DNA from 4 places in the Ensifer sp. CCNWLY38 genome. Region 1 is predicted to be linked to each of the others. Evidence: riboswitches for the same ligand, from Rfam matches in the RefSeq annotation. Region 1 holds a riboswitch; each other region holds the start of a gene.
What was found. A riboswitch is a leader RNA that binds a small molecule or an ion and turns the genes downstream of it on or off. The one in region 1 is predicted to bind thiamine pyrophosphate.
Positions count from the first base shown of each region.

Region 1 (3,233 bases):
CGAAATCGCCGACCCAGACATCCGGCACGACGCCGAGCAGGCGCGCATGGCGCATGCCGCCGTCAGCGGCAACGAAGCGGCTGCCGCTGAGCTGCTCTGACAGCCGGCTGGTCACCGAGAGGGCGCCGCCAAGCAAAATGGTGAAGGTCGATCGAGCCATGGCAATGCCCATAGCGCAAAGGATCGCGGAAGGAAAACGAAGAAAACCGCAAACCGCTGCGATCGCAGCAATTTGCCGTAGCCATCAGTGCCCTTCCGGCACCGGTTCCGGGAACAGCATGCCGGCATAGATCCCGGGTGTTGAATCGGGAATTTCGATCGCGCCTGCCACGCGCTCGTAGAACTTCGCCGGGCCGACGCCACCGATGATCGCATAGCCATAGCCGGCGTCGCGCATCGCCGTCAGGCTCGCAAGCAGCAGCGCTTCGCCGATACCTTGCCCGCGCATGCTTTCATCGACGCCGGTCGGGCCGAAGAAGCCGAGCGCCGTGACGTCATGGCAGGAAAAGCCGACGATCTTTTCGTCATGCACCGCGATGTGCATGCGCGTCGGGGTCGAGGAGAAGGCAGCCTCCGCTTCGCCCGCCCAGCCGGCACCAAACGTCTTTTCGATCCAGGAGACCACCAGACGGCGTTCCGGCGCCATGGCGCGACGGATGCTGATGCCTGAACCAAGCCGCGACTGGGGCTCTGCCGGAAGGGCATAAAGTCGAACGAGCATATCTGGCATGGCGTTTCCTCCTTGCGGCTAAGCGTGATGGTGTCATAGCGCAGTTACCGTTTGGCGGAAACGCCCAGCGCAAAATGGGCTCGACCCATGCATCGGCCATTCCAAACACCGCTTGCCATGGAGCCAACGCAGCGGTAAATCTCTTGCCGCTCTAACGGGGTGCCTCCCGACCGCGAAGCGGCCGGAGGCTGAGAGGCGTCAAAACGCCAACCCGCGGAACCTGATCCGGCTCATACCGGCGGAGGGATTAGACGCGATCGCACCGATACGCCCTTTTCCCGTGCAACAACGAACTTTGGGAGAGGTGCTTCGCATGTCCAATTCTTCACAGCTCAAAATACTTAGCCGGCTAGCGCTCAGCGCAGCGGCAAGCCTTGCCTTCGCCAGTGGCGCTGCTGCTGCCGACAAGACGCTGACGGTCTACACCTACGAAAGCTTCATCACCGAATGGGGTCCGGGCGCCAAGGTCGCGGAAGCCTTCGAAAAGACCTGCGAGTGCAAGGTCAACTATGTCGGCGTCGCCGACGGCGTTGAGCTCTTGACCCGTCTGAAGCTCGAAGGGCAAGCTTCGAAGGCCGACATCGTGCTCGGCCTCGACACCAACCTCGTGGCGGAAGCCAAGGCGACCGGCTTCTTCGCGCAGCATGGCATCGAAGCCAAGGATCTGAAGGTTCCGGGCGGTTTCTCCGATGACACTTTCCTGCCCTACGACTACGGCCATTTCGCCGTCGTCTATGACACCGAGACCCTGAAGACACCGCCGAAGAGCCTCAAGGACCTGGTCGAAGGCGACGCGTCGCAGAAGATCGTCATCGAGGATCCGCGCACCTCGACGCCGGGCCTTGGTCTGCTGCTCTGGGTCAAGGCGGTCTACGGTGACGAGGCGGGCGCCGCCTGGGCAAAGCTCAAGGATCGGGTTCTCACGGTCACCCCCGGCTGGTCGGAAGCCTACGGCCTCTTCACCAAGGGCGAAGCGCCGATGGTGCTCTCCTACACCACCTCGCCCGCCTACCACATGGTCGCTGAGAACACCGAGCGCTACCAGGCGGCCACCTTCTCGGAAGGTCACTACATCCAGATCGAGGTCGCCGGCATGACCAAAAATGCCAAGGAGCCAGAACTGGCAAAACAGTTTCTCGCCTTCATGACCGGGCCGGAGTTCCAGTCGATCATCCCGACGACCAACTGGATGATGCCGGTCGCAGCGACTAAGGAGCCGCTGCCGGACGCCTTCAACAAGCTGGTCAACCCGGAGAAGACCTTCCTGCTGCCATCGGAAGAGGTCGCGAAGAACCGCAAGGCCTGGATCGACGAGTGGCTTGCTGCCATGAGCAAGAACTGAGGCCGGATTGTTCGCACTTCGCGAAAACCGCATGACTGTTGTCGCCGGGGCATTTTGCCTCGGCGCCTTCCTGCTCTTCGTCGGCCTGGCGATCGCTGCCTTGCTCGCCCAGACCGGCGGCACCGACGAAGGCACCCTGTTCGATGCCTATATCTGGCGCGTCACCCGCTTCACGCTGCTGCAGGCTAGCCTTTCCACTCTGCTGTCCGTGCTATTCGCGATACCGGTGGCACGGGCGCTGGCGCGGCGGCCGCAGTTTTTCGGCCGGATCTGGCTGTTGCGGCTGATGGCGCTGCCGCTCGGCCTGCCCGTTCTCGTCGGCGCACTCGGGCTGATCGAGATCTGGGGACGCCAGGGCTTCCTCAATTCCGGCCTGCGCTGGCTCGGCCTCGAGCAATCGATCAGCATCTATGGCCTGTTCGGCATCCTTCTTGCCCATGTCTTCTTCAACATGCCGCTCGCGGCGCGCCTGTTCCTGGCCGGCCTCGAGCGCATTCCGGCCGAATACTGGCGCAGCGCTGCCAATCTCGGCATGCCCTCCCGAGCGCTCTTCCGCTTCATCGAATGGCCTGTCCTGCGCGGCCTGCTGCCGGGCGCGGCCGGCCTCGTCTTCATGCTCTGCGCCACCAGCTTCACGCTCGTGCTGACGCTTGGCGGCGGGCCCGCTGCCAGCACCATCGAGGTCGCGATCTATCAGGCGCTGCGCTTCGATTTCGATCCGCCACGCGCCATCGCGCTGTCCGGCCTGCAGATCGCCATGACCGGTATCCTGCTTCTCATCCTCAGACGACTGGCAACGGAGCCGGAAGAGGGCATGACCGGCGGCCGCACGGTTAGGCGCTTCGATGGCGCAACGACAGCGGCGCGGTTCAACGATGGCGCCTGGATCATCCTGGCATTGCTCTTTCTCATCGCCCCGCTGATTGCGGTGGTCGTCTCCGGCCTGCAGGCCGATCTTCTGAAGCTCGCGCGCGATCCGAACGTGCACCGGGCGCTGATGACGAGTGCGGCGATCGCGCTCGCCTCGGCACTCGCCTCCGTCGCCATGGCGGCCATGATGATCCGCGCCGCAGCGACGGTCACCGCGCCACGCCATGCGGGCGCGCTGGCACACGGCCTTGCCGGTGCGATCGGCGCCAGTACCTCGCTGATCCTGCTGGT
Region 1 covers NZ_JBBBBO010000005.1:195,920-199,152, reverse strand. The annotation lists gene V7S54_RS12945 (thiamine diphosphokinase) at 1-160, opposite strand, end outside; gene V7S54_RS12940 (GNAT family N-acetyltransferase) at 245-730, opposite strand; TPP riboswitch at 876-994, shown strand; gene thiB (thiamine ABC transporter substrate binding subunit) at 1,044-2,072, shown strand; gene thiP (thiamine/thiamine pyrophosphate ABC transporter permease ThiP) at 2,104-3,233, shown strand, end outside.

Region 2 (3,233 bases), on a different contig from region 1:
CGTCGTCGTTCTCAGTCCAACCGATAACCATGACGTGCCGGTATATCACGTGTGAATTGAGGTCAGAATGCCGGAGTATAGACTGGGGAGGTGGGCAGTATGGATCTGAATACGGGCACAATGGTTCCAGTATCAGCGCGCGCCGCTAGAGACGATTACTTTGCCGCCGTTGCGGCGGCACTGCGTCGCGAATTGGGTGGGGGAGGCCGTGCGATAAAGACGATCATGCGCTGGACAGGCGCGAGTGGCCGAACGGCAAAGTATTGGCTAGCCGGCGATCGCGGCCCCGACGGATGGCACCTCGTTCTGCTGGCCAGACACTCTGATGAAGTGTTGCAGGTTGCGCTCGCAATGGCACACCGCGATATTCTGTCTGTCACACTCGAACTGCGTGCAGCGGAAGCGGCCTTGGACCGAGCAAGTGCAATTCTCAAAGCATTGCGATGATATTGATGCGATGAGGCGCCTAACATCTATCGTTATGCGTGGAAGGCCCGCCGCCACTGAGTGAATCGGTAGTGCTGCCGACCAAATCACTCCGGGATTGCATAGGCTCGCGTTCCAACCCCCCCTTGCCTTAACGGCCTTGACGTGGCTAGTCTACCAGCGTCTGTGAAGTCGAACGCTCAGACGGAAGGCTCCTTATGCTCTTGAGGCAAAAGGGGCCTTTTTCTGTTTGTATCCTTTAAGGGCCTCCTTCGCCCGCATCGAACCGGCTTACATACGCGCCTGCTGAACTCAAGCAATTGACATCCCCTCCCACGCTCCCATAGCATTCATGCCTGCCGAGGGGCGCACCTGACGGTGCTGAGATGGCGGTGAGCCAGACCCTTGAACCTGATCCGGATCATACCGGCGTAGGAACGGCAAGGGCCTCTCTGGCACCCCCGCGTCTTCGCCGTTCATCTGGATCTCCGTGATTTTGATTTTCGGGAGATCGTTGGTGCCAATACGCCGTTTAGAATGTAGCGACGAAGAACCCCGGGGGGCGGGACGACCGACCCATCGGCTCAATCGGTCGGATTCTTCGAGGTTGCATGGAAGACCCACCTCAGTTTGCGCGTGCTTGAGCCGGTGGCTTGAGAGCGCGTTTGCTATATTTGGACCCGCTTCCACATTTCAGCGGAGCCAGGCATGACCTCCATCGCCGTTACTATTGCTGGTTCGGATTCCGGTGGGGGGGCCGGCATCCAGGCGGATCTGAAGACATTTTCGGCGCTCGGCGTCTATGGTGCCAGCGTGATTACCGCCATCACCGCGCAAAACACCAGAGGTGTTACGGCCGTTGAGGATATCTCTCCGGGCGTCGTTCTAGCTCAGATCGACGCCGTGTTTTCGGATCTCGCCGTTGGCGCTGCGAAGGTCGGAATGGTGTCCCGCCAGGAGATCATTGCGGCGATCGCGTCCGGCCTGAAGCGATACGGGCATTTGGCAGTCATCGATCCGGTGATGGTCGCCACTTCGGGGGACGTATTGTTGCGTCCGGATGCGATCTCGACGCTCAAGGAGGAACTGCTGCCGTTTGCGCTCATCCTGACGCCGAACCTGCCCGAAGCGGCACTGATGACGGGGCGCAGCGTTGCCGAGAATGAGACAGAAATGGCCCGCCAGGCGGAGATGCTCCTGAAGTTTGGTGCGCGCGCCGTGCTGATGAAAGGCGGGCATGCCAAGGGCGACGAAGCGGTTGACATCCTCTTCAACGGGGACACCGCCTTGCGCCTGTCGCGCCCGCGGGTTGAAACGAGGAACGATCATGGCACCGGCTGCACGCTGTCTGCCGCAATCGCTGCCGGTATTGCCCACCGGCAGACACTTGAAGACGCGGTTATCGCTGCCAAGACCTATCTGCATGAGGCGCTTGTTGCCGCAGCAGCGCTCAAAATCGGGCAGGGGCGGGGACCGGTTCATCACTTCCATCAGTGGTGGAGTCCGAGAGGCAACTAATCCGATTCCCGAGCCTTGTGCCGGTTCCACCGTTCAAGTTCACCTTCACGAACCAGGTCATTCCATTGCGCAATAAGCAATGGAATGACCTTCGAGGCGGGAAGTTCGTCGCTTGCAATCGCAGGATGAACGACGGGGGCTGCGCGCTTTTCGATTCAGGCCACAGCGGCGCTCGGGTGAACCGGCTGCTCCTCCTTGAGCAATTTCCGATAGAGCGCGACATGTTCGCGGCCGCAGTCGACATGGCTCATCGGGCGCCTGAGGGTTGCCCTGAGGTTGTCCCATGACCGTGGCGTGCTCAGCACGTCGATAAGCCGATCCGCAAGGTCTTGCGCGCTGCCGGCACGGAAATGATAGCCGTCGAGGCGGTCGCGAACCTTCTCGGCCATGCCGCCGATGTCGGAGCATATGATCGGCCTGCCATGGTGCAGGGCTTCCTGGATGACGATCGGAGAATTCTCCCACCAGACCGAAGGCATCACCACCCAGTCGACCGAGCGCATCAGCCTTGGCATGTCCTGGTTTTGGTAGGAGCCGTAAAAGCGGACGCGCCGGCCGGCATCTTCGATCAGTTTCGCCACGCGGTCCTGATACTCGGTCGGCTGACGCTCGAGGTTTCCGCCGAAGATCATCAAGGTGGAATCGTCACCCCAGATCTCGTCGGGCACGCGCGATACAGCGTCGATCAGCACGTGAACGCCCTTGAACGGGGTCATCTGCCCGAAATAGGCAAAACGATTGCGACGTGCCGTCGGCGCCGGCAATTCACGCGCCGGCGTCTTTTCACCCAGGACGATGCCGTTTTCGATCACGAATATCTTCTCGGCAGCGATGCCCCACTCGACATAGCGATTGGCGAGAAAAGCACTTGGGGCGATGAAGGCGTCGGCAAGGTTCAGCATGCCCCGCACGAACTGCTCACGCCGTACGAAGCGTGATACCGGAATTTCGGGGAAACACGTGTGGCAACTGATCGGCGATGCGCCATTGCAAAGCTGGCCCGAGGGCCGCTTCACCATTTGTCCGTGGTTGTGACAGATCGGCAGGTACTCGTGGAAGGTCACGACGATGCGCGCTTTCGGCAGAGCGTCGCGCACCGCATAGAGCGCTTCCAGTCCGAAGCCGATGATATGGTGGAAGTGGACGATGTCCGGCTTGATGTCTCCCACAAAGCGCAAGAGGTCGCGACGGATCGCGTCGGTATCGCCGTTGGACAGGAAGAAATGATCAAAGTCCTCGGCATGGTAGAGCACCTCGTCCATCGCCAGGCGAAGGCTCATCAGCGCCGA
Region 2 covers NZ_JBBBBO010000020.1:24,020-27,252, forward strand. The annotation lists gene V7S54_RS30550 (recombinase family protein) at 1-31, opposite strand, end outside; gene V7S54_RS30555 (hypothetical protein) at 100-447, shown strand; TPP riboswitch at 779-881, shown strand; gene thiD (bifunctional hydroxymethylpyrimidine kinase/phosphomethylpyrimidine kinase) at 1,135-1,944, shown strand; gene V7S54_RS30565 (glycosyltransferase family 4 protein) at 2,100-3,233, opposite strand, start outside.
Region 2: another riboswitch for thiamine pyrophosphate. It lies ahead of thiD (bifunctional hydroxymethylpyrimidine kinase/phosphomethylpyrimidine kinase); the one in region 1 lies ahead of thiB (thiamine ABC transporter substrate binding subunit).

Region 3 (3,233 bases), on a different contig from region 1:
TCGCTGACTATGGCGGCGAGATATCAGTCGAAACCAGCGACAAGGGCACCGTCTTCACGGTTCGCCTGAAGAGGGCCTGAGCGATGCAGCCGTCCGTCTACCTCATCGACGACGACAACGACCTGCGCAAGGCGATGACGCAGACGCTGGAACTTGCCGGTCTCGCCGTCACCTCGCTTGCAAGCGCCGCCGAAGCCTTGGAAACCCTCGACACGAACTTCGACGGCATCGTCGTCAGCGATATCCGCATGCCCGGCATCGACGGGCTGCAGCTCTTTCGCCGCATCGCTGCCTTCGATGCCGACCTGCCCGTGATCCTGGTGACCGGCCATGGCGATATCCCGATGGCGGTGCAGGCATTGCAGGACGGCGTCTATGACTTCATCCCAAAACCTTTTTCCGCCGACCGGCTGGTGCAGAGCGTGCGGCGCGCGCTGGAAAAGCGCCGTCTCGTCATGGAGAACCGCGCACTCAAACGGGCGGCCGAGACGGCCGGCGACAGCCTGCCGCTGATCGGCCAGACGCCTGTCATGGAGCGCTTGCGCCAGACGATCCGGCACATTGCCGATACGGATGTCGACGTGCTCGTCGCCGGCGAAACCGGCAGCGGCAAGGAAGTCGTGGCGACGCTGCTGCACAACTGGAGCCGGCGCCGCGACGGCAACTTCGTGGCGCTGAACTGCGGCGCGCTGCCGGAAACGGTGATCGAGAGCGAGCTCTTCGGCCACGAACAGGGCGCCTTCACCGGTGCCCTGAAGAAGCGTGTGGGCCGGATCGAACACGCGAGCGGCGGCACGCTCTTCCTCGACGAGATCGAGGCGATGCCACCCCCGACCCAGGTCAAGATGCTGCGGGTGCTCGAAGCGCGCGAGATCACGCCGCTCGGCACCAACCAGGTGCGCCCGGTAGATATCCGCGTCATCGCCGCCGCAAAAATCGATCTCGGTGATCCGGCGCAACGTGGCGATTTCCGCGAAGACCTCTACTTTCGATTGAATGTGGTGACGCTCTCGATCCCGCCGCTGCGCGAACGTCGCGACGACATTCCGCTGCTCTTCTCGCATTTCCTGACGCGGGCGGCGGAGCGCTTCAAGCGCGACGTGCCTCACGTCTCGCCGGCAGTGCAGCAACACCTGATGACCCATGCCTGGCCCGGCAATGTGCGCGAACTCTCGCACTTTGCTGAGCGCGTGGCACTCGGCGTCGAAGGCCCGCTGGGACAGCCCGTTGCAGTCGTTGAACAGCCTGGTTTCGCGCTGCCGGAGCGGCTTGAACGCTACGAGGCCGAGATCCTGAAGGAGGCGCTGAGGGCGCAGCGTGGTGACGTCAAGGCGACGATCGAAGCGCTCGGCATCCCGCGCAAGACCTTCTACGACAAGCTCCAGCGCCACGGCATCAACCGCGCCGATTACGCAGAGCGCGGAGTTTCGGAAAAATCCGGCAGCTAGCTCTCGCCAGCGGCCAAAATACACTCAAAAATTGCATCTTCGTCGACGGGCGAATTCGCGCTTGACGACCCGTGCCGTTCGATGGCTATCTCTTGGGCATTCACCAGGGGGGTCCCGCAAGGGGCTGAGATTCTGCTGGATGGCCGGCTTGCCGGCTGTGGCGCAGTGACCCGTTGAACCTGATCCAGTTCATACTGGCGTAGGGACGGTGCAGATATCGAAGCCAGGATTCCGTGCGTCCAGCATCTGGCGGAGCGTCTTTCATCCTTCCGGCATCAGAACTGGGTCTCCAATCGCAAACTTGGAGCCTCGTCATGAATATTGCCACAAAGCCTACCCCCCTCTCGGTCACCCAAGGCCCGCTTCCCGCCTCCTGCAAGGTCCACAAGGCTGGCGTCCTCCACCCGGATATCCGCGTGCCGATGCGCGAGATCGCGTTGCATCCGACGTCCGGCGAACCGCCGGTCACGGTCTACGATTCCTCCGGCGCCTATACCGCTGACGATGCGGAGATCAGCATCGAGGCGGGGCTGCCGCGACTGCGTCGCAACTGGATCGTCGGGCGCGGCGATGTGGAAACCTACGAGGGACGCATCGTCCGTCCTGAAGACAACGGTTTTGCCAGCGGCGACCGGTTGACGCCGACCTTCCCGTTCCAGCATGCGCCGCTGAAGGCGACTGCCGGCAAGGCGGTAACGCAGCTTGCCTACGCCCGCGCCGGCATCATCACGCCGGAGATGGAGTTCGTGGCGATCCGCGAGAACCTCGGCCGCGATGCGGCACGCGCGAAAGCGCGCGACGGCGAAAGCTTCGGCGCCCATATCCCCGACCATGTGACGCCGGAGTTCGTGCGCCAGGAAATCGCCAGCGGCCGGGCGATCCTGCCCGCCAACATCAACCATCCGGAATCCGAACCGATGATCATCGGCCGGAACTTCCTGGTGAAGATCAACGCCAATATCGGTAACTCCGCCGTCACCTCGTCGATGGCTGAGGAGGTCGAAAAGATGGTCTGGGCGACCCGCTGGGGCGCCGATACCGTCATGGATCTTTCGACCGGCCGCAACATCCACAACATCCGTGAATGGATCATCCGCAATTCGCCTGTTCCGATCGGCACCGTGCCGCTCTACCAGGCGCTGGAAAAGGTCAACGGCATTGCCGAAGATCTCAACTGGGAGGTCTATCGCGACACGCTGATCGAGCAGGCCGAACAGGGCGTCGACTATTTCACCATCCATGCGGGCGTGCGTCTGCACTACATCCCGCTCACCGTCGATCGCGTCACCGGCATCGTCTCGCGCGGCGGCTCGATCATGGCCAAGTGGTGTCTGCATCACCACCGGGAAAGCTTCCTTTACGAGCACTTCGAGGAAATCTGCGACATCTGCCGCGCCTATGACGTCTCCTTCTCCCTCGGCGACGGCCTGCGCCCGGGCTCGATCGCCGACGCCAACGACGCGGCGCAGTTTGCCGAACTCGAAACACTCGGCGAACTCACGAAGATTGCCTGGGCCAAGGATTGTCAGGTGATGATCGAAGGCCCCGGCCACGTGCCGATGCACAAGATCAAGGAGAACATGGACAAGCAGCTTGCCGTCTGCGGCGAGGCGCCGTTCTACACGCTCGGACCGCTGACGACCGACATTGCACCGGGCTACGACCACATCACGTCGGGCATCGGTGCGGCGATGATCGGCTGGTTCGGCACAGCCATGCTCTGCTACGTCACGCCGAAGGAGCACCTGGGCCTGCCCGATTGCAACGACGTCAAGGTCGGCGTCA
Region 3 covers NZ_JBBBBO010000003.1:388,893-392,125, reverse strand. The annotation lists gene V7S54_RS08900 (sensor histidine kinase) at 1-80, shown strand, start outside; gene V7S54_RS08895 (sigma-54-dependent transcriptional regulator) at 84-1,448, shown strand; TPP riboswitch at 1,544-1,672, shown strand; gene thiC (phosphomethylpyrimidine synthase ThiC) at 1,763-3,233, shown strand, end outside.
Region 3: another riboswitch for thiamine pyrophosphate. It lies ahead of thiC (phosphomethylpyrimidine synthase ThiC); the one in region 1 lies ahead of thiB (thiamine ABC transporter substrate binding subunit).

Region 4 (3,233 bases), on a different contig from region 1:
CCAGGCGGCGCCCATGCAATAGCGCGTCGCGCCGCCGTCCCTCGCTTTCCGTGCTTCCGCAAGCACCCGCTCGACTTCCATCAGTTTCGACGCTTTCAGCCCCGTCGGGTAATGTGCCGACTGGCTGCAATAGCCGCAGTCTTCGGCGCAGCCGCCGGTCTTGATCGACAGCAGGCGGCTCATCTGGATGGCATTGGGGTCGAACTGGGCGCGGTGAACGGACTGGGCACGAAACAGAAGGTCGTTGAACGGCAAGTTATAGATTTCTTGCGCGTCGGCCAGACTCCAGGCGGTTTTGGCGGGCTTGGCGGCTCCCGAGGTCGGCTCGGTCGAACTGTTTGTGTCCAGCATGTTCGTTCACTTCCCTGTTTGCGGCAAAGCAAAATAGATAGAATCCATTATTATCTATAATTTTCACGGACACCGCATCAAGCAACCACCTAAAAGGAGAGCGTACGCTAATTAATCAACCATCGCGTGCTTATGTGCGCCTCGACGGCTGCGGTCAGAAGGGCAAATACCGCGACTTTCCGCCGCGGCGGCATCAGCTGATGGCGATAACAGCAACGGCCAGATGCCCGGATTTTCGGGACCTTGCGCCTTGCACTAGCCGTCGATCTCTCGACCAATGCCCGCTACCGACACCACCGAGCCTCAAGAACACACGTCCTTCCACTTTTTATAGATAATTTTTTGCGCACGAGGTACACACCGGCAGCCCTTGACAAAATCCGATCCAGCCGCTCAGTTTGAAGCATTCACCAGGGGTGTCCCGACAAGGGGCTGAGATTCTGCTAGGCGGTTTCCGCGGCGCAGTGACCCGTTGAACCTGATCCAGTTCATACTGGCGTAGGGACGGTGCAGACATCGCTGCCGCATTCGCGTTCGCGCGAGCAGATCTCGGCAAGGCGTCCTTCCCTCTCTTCCGGTCCGAGCTGGGTCTCCAACAATGGAGCCTCGGCAATGCGTATCTTCATCGCGATTCTGCTTCCTTCAGACCGACGTTCGGCTCGCCGCAGCTGGGCGCATTGACCATGCGCGCCCTGATCAAAGGTGCCGGCGTCGTCGGGCTGACCTTGGCGCATGAGCTGATCGCCCGCGGCGTCGAGGTGGCCGTTGCCGAGCGGCAGCCGGACTTCGGCGGGGCGGCCTCGTGGTTTGCCGGCGGCATGCTGGCGCCCTGGTGTGAACGCGAGAGCGCCGAGGAAACGGTGCTGACGCGCGGCATCGACGCCATCGACTGGTGGGACCGCGCGCTTCCGGGCGAAGTGTCGCGCAACGGCACCCTCGTCGTCGCTCCGCCGCGAGACGCCGGTGAACTCAAACGCTTCGCTTCGCGCACGACCGGCTTCGAATGGCTCGACGAAAAAGCGATCGCAAGGATCGAGCCGGCGCTTGCCGGACGCTTCCGAGAGGCGCTGTTCTTCCCGGGCGAGGCGCATCTCGACCCTCGTCGAGCGCTAGTCCTGCTGCGGCAAAAGCTCGTCGAGCACGGCGTCGCCTTCATCGGCGAGGTGGATAGTAACAGCGACAGCGATCTGATTGCCGACTGCAGCGGCGCTTCGCGCATCGGCGCCATCGCCGGCCTGCGCGGCGTGCGCGGCGAGATGCTCTATCTGCAGACCGGCGAAGTGGAATTGTCGCGGCCAGTCCGCCTGATCCATCCGCGTATCCCGCTCTACATCGTGCCGCGCGGCGATGGCCTCTTCATGTGCGGGGCGACCATGATCGAAACCGACGACGGCGGTCCGATCACCGCCCGCTCGCTGATGGAGTTGCTGAACGCAGCCTATGCGCTTCACCCCGCCTTCGGCGAGGCGCGCCTTCTCGAAACCGGCACCGGCGTCCGGCCGGCCTTTGCCGACAATCTGCCGCGCGTCACGCGTGCCGGAACCACCATCACGCTCAACGGGCTCTACCGCCACGGCTTCCTGCTTTCACCGGCCTTGGCCGAGGAAGCGGCGGATCTTGCCCTTGCCCGGAACCTGAAGGGAGACGCCGCATGAAATTGACCGTCAACGGCGAGGATCACGACCTCACAGTCACGACCCTTGCCGAACTCCTGGCCGCACTCGACTTCGAAGGGGACTGGCTTGCCACCGCCGTCAACGGCGAGCTGGTGCACCGAGCCGACCGTTCGGCCCATTCCCTCAGTGATCGCGACCGGATCGAAATTCTCTCGCCGATGAAAGGAGGCTGAGACATGCTGACGCTTTATGGACAGGAACTGCGTTCCCGCCTGCTTCTGGGCACCGCCCGCTACCCCTCGCCTGCCGCGCTCGAAGACGCGGTTCGTTCGTCGGCGACCGAGATCGTCACGGTTTCGCTGCGTCGCGAAACCGCCGGCGGCCGCCAGGGCGGCGCCTTCTTCGAACTGATCCGGTCGCTCGGCGTACATGTGCTGCCAAACACGGCCGGCTGCCACTCGGTGTCGGAGGCGGTGCTGACTGCCAAGATGGCACGCGAGGTCTTCGGCACCAACTGGATCAAGCTCGAAGTCATCGGCCATCAGGACACGCTTCAGCCCGACGTCTTCGGGCTGGTCGAGGCAGCACGCATCCTCTGCGCCGAAGGCTTCGAGGTCTTCCCCTACACGACCGACGACTTGGTGGTCGGCGAACGCCTCGTCGAGGCCGGATGTAGGGTGCTGATGCCCTGGTGCGCGCCGATCGGCAGCGCCATGGGGCCGCAGAACATCCCGGCGCTGCGAGCCATGCGGGCCCATTTTCCGGACATGCCGCTGATCGTCGATGCCGGCATCGGCCGACCCTCACACGCAACCACGGTGATGGAACTCGGCTTCGACGCGGTTCTGCTCAACACCGCCGTGGCCGGGGCAACGAAACCGGCCCTGATGGCCTCGGCCTTCGCCCGGGCAATCGACGCCGGACGCGATGCCTTCGAGGCGGGCATGCTCGAACCACGCGATTTTGCCGTTCCCTCCACGCCCGTCATCGGAAAGGCGGTGTTCGCGTGAAACTCGACCCCTTCTACCTCATCGTCGATAGCGCCCAATGGATCGAGCGGCTGGTGCCGCTCGGCGTGAAACTGGTGCAGCTTCGCGTCAAGGATCGTCCGGAAACGGAGCTTCGCGACGAGATCCGCGCGGCCAAGGCGATCTGTGACCATCATGGGTGCCAGCTCGTCGTCAACGACTACTGGCGCCTCGCGATCGACGAGGGCTGCGATTTCGTCCATCTCGGCCAGGAGGATCTCGCGGATGCGGATCTTGC
Region 4 covers NZ_JBBBBO010000003.1:231,787-235,019, reverse strand. The annotation lists gene bioB (biotin synthase BioB) at 1-351, opposite strand, end outside; TPP riboswitch at 754-874, shown strand; gene V7S54_RS08160 (hypothetical protein) at 840-977, opposite strand; gene thiO (glycine oxidase ThiO) at 1,035-2,006, shown strand; gene thiS (sulfur carrier protein ThiS) at 2,003-2,200, shown strand; gene V7S54_RS08145 (thiazole synthase) at 2,204-2,977, shown strand; gene V7S54_RS08140 (thiamine phosphate synthase) at 2,974-3,233, shown strand, end outside.
Region 4: another riboswitch for thiamine pyrophosphate. It lies ahead of thiO (glycine oxidase ThiO); the one in region 1 lies ahead of thiB (thiamine ABC transporter substrate binding subunit).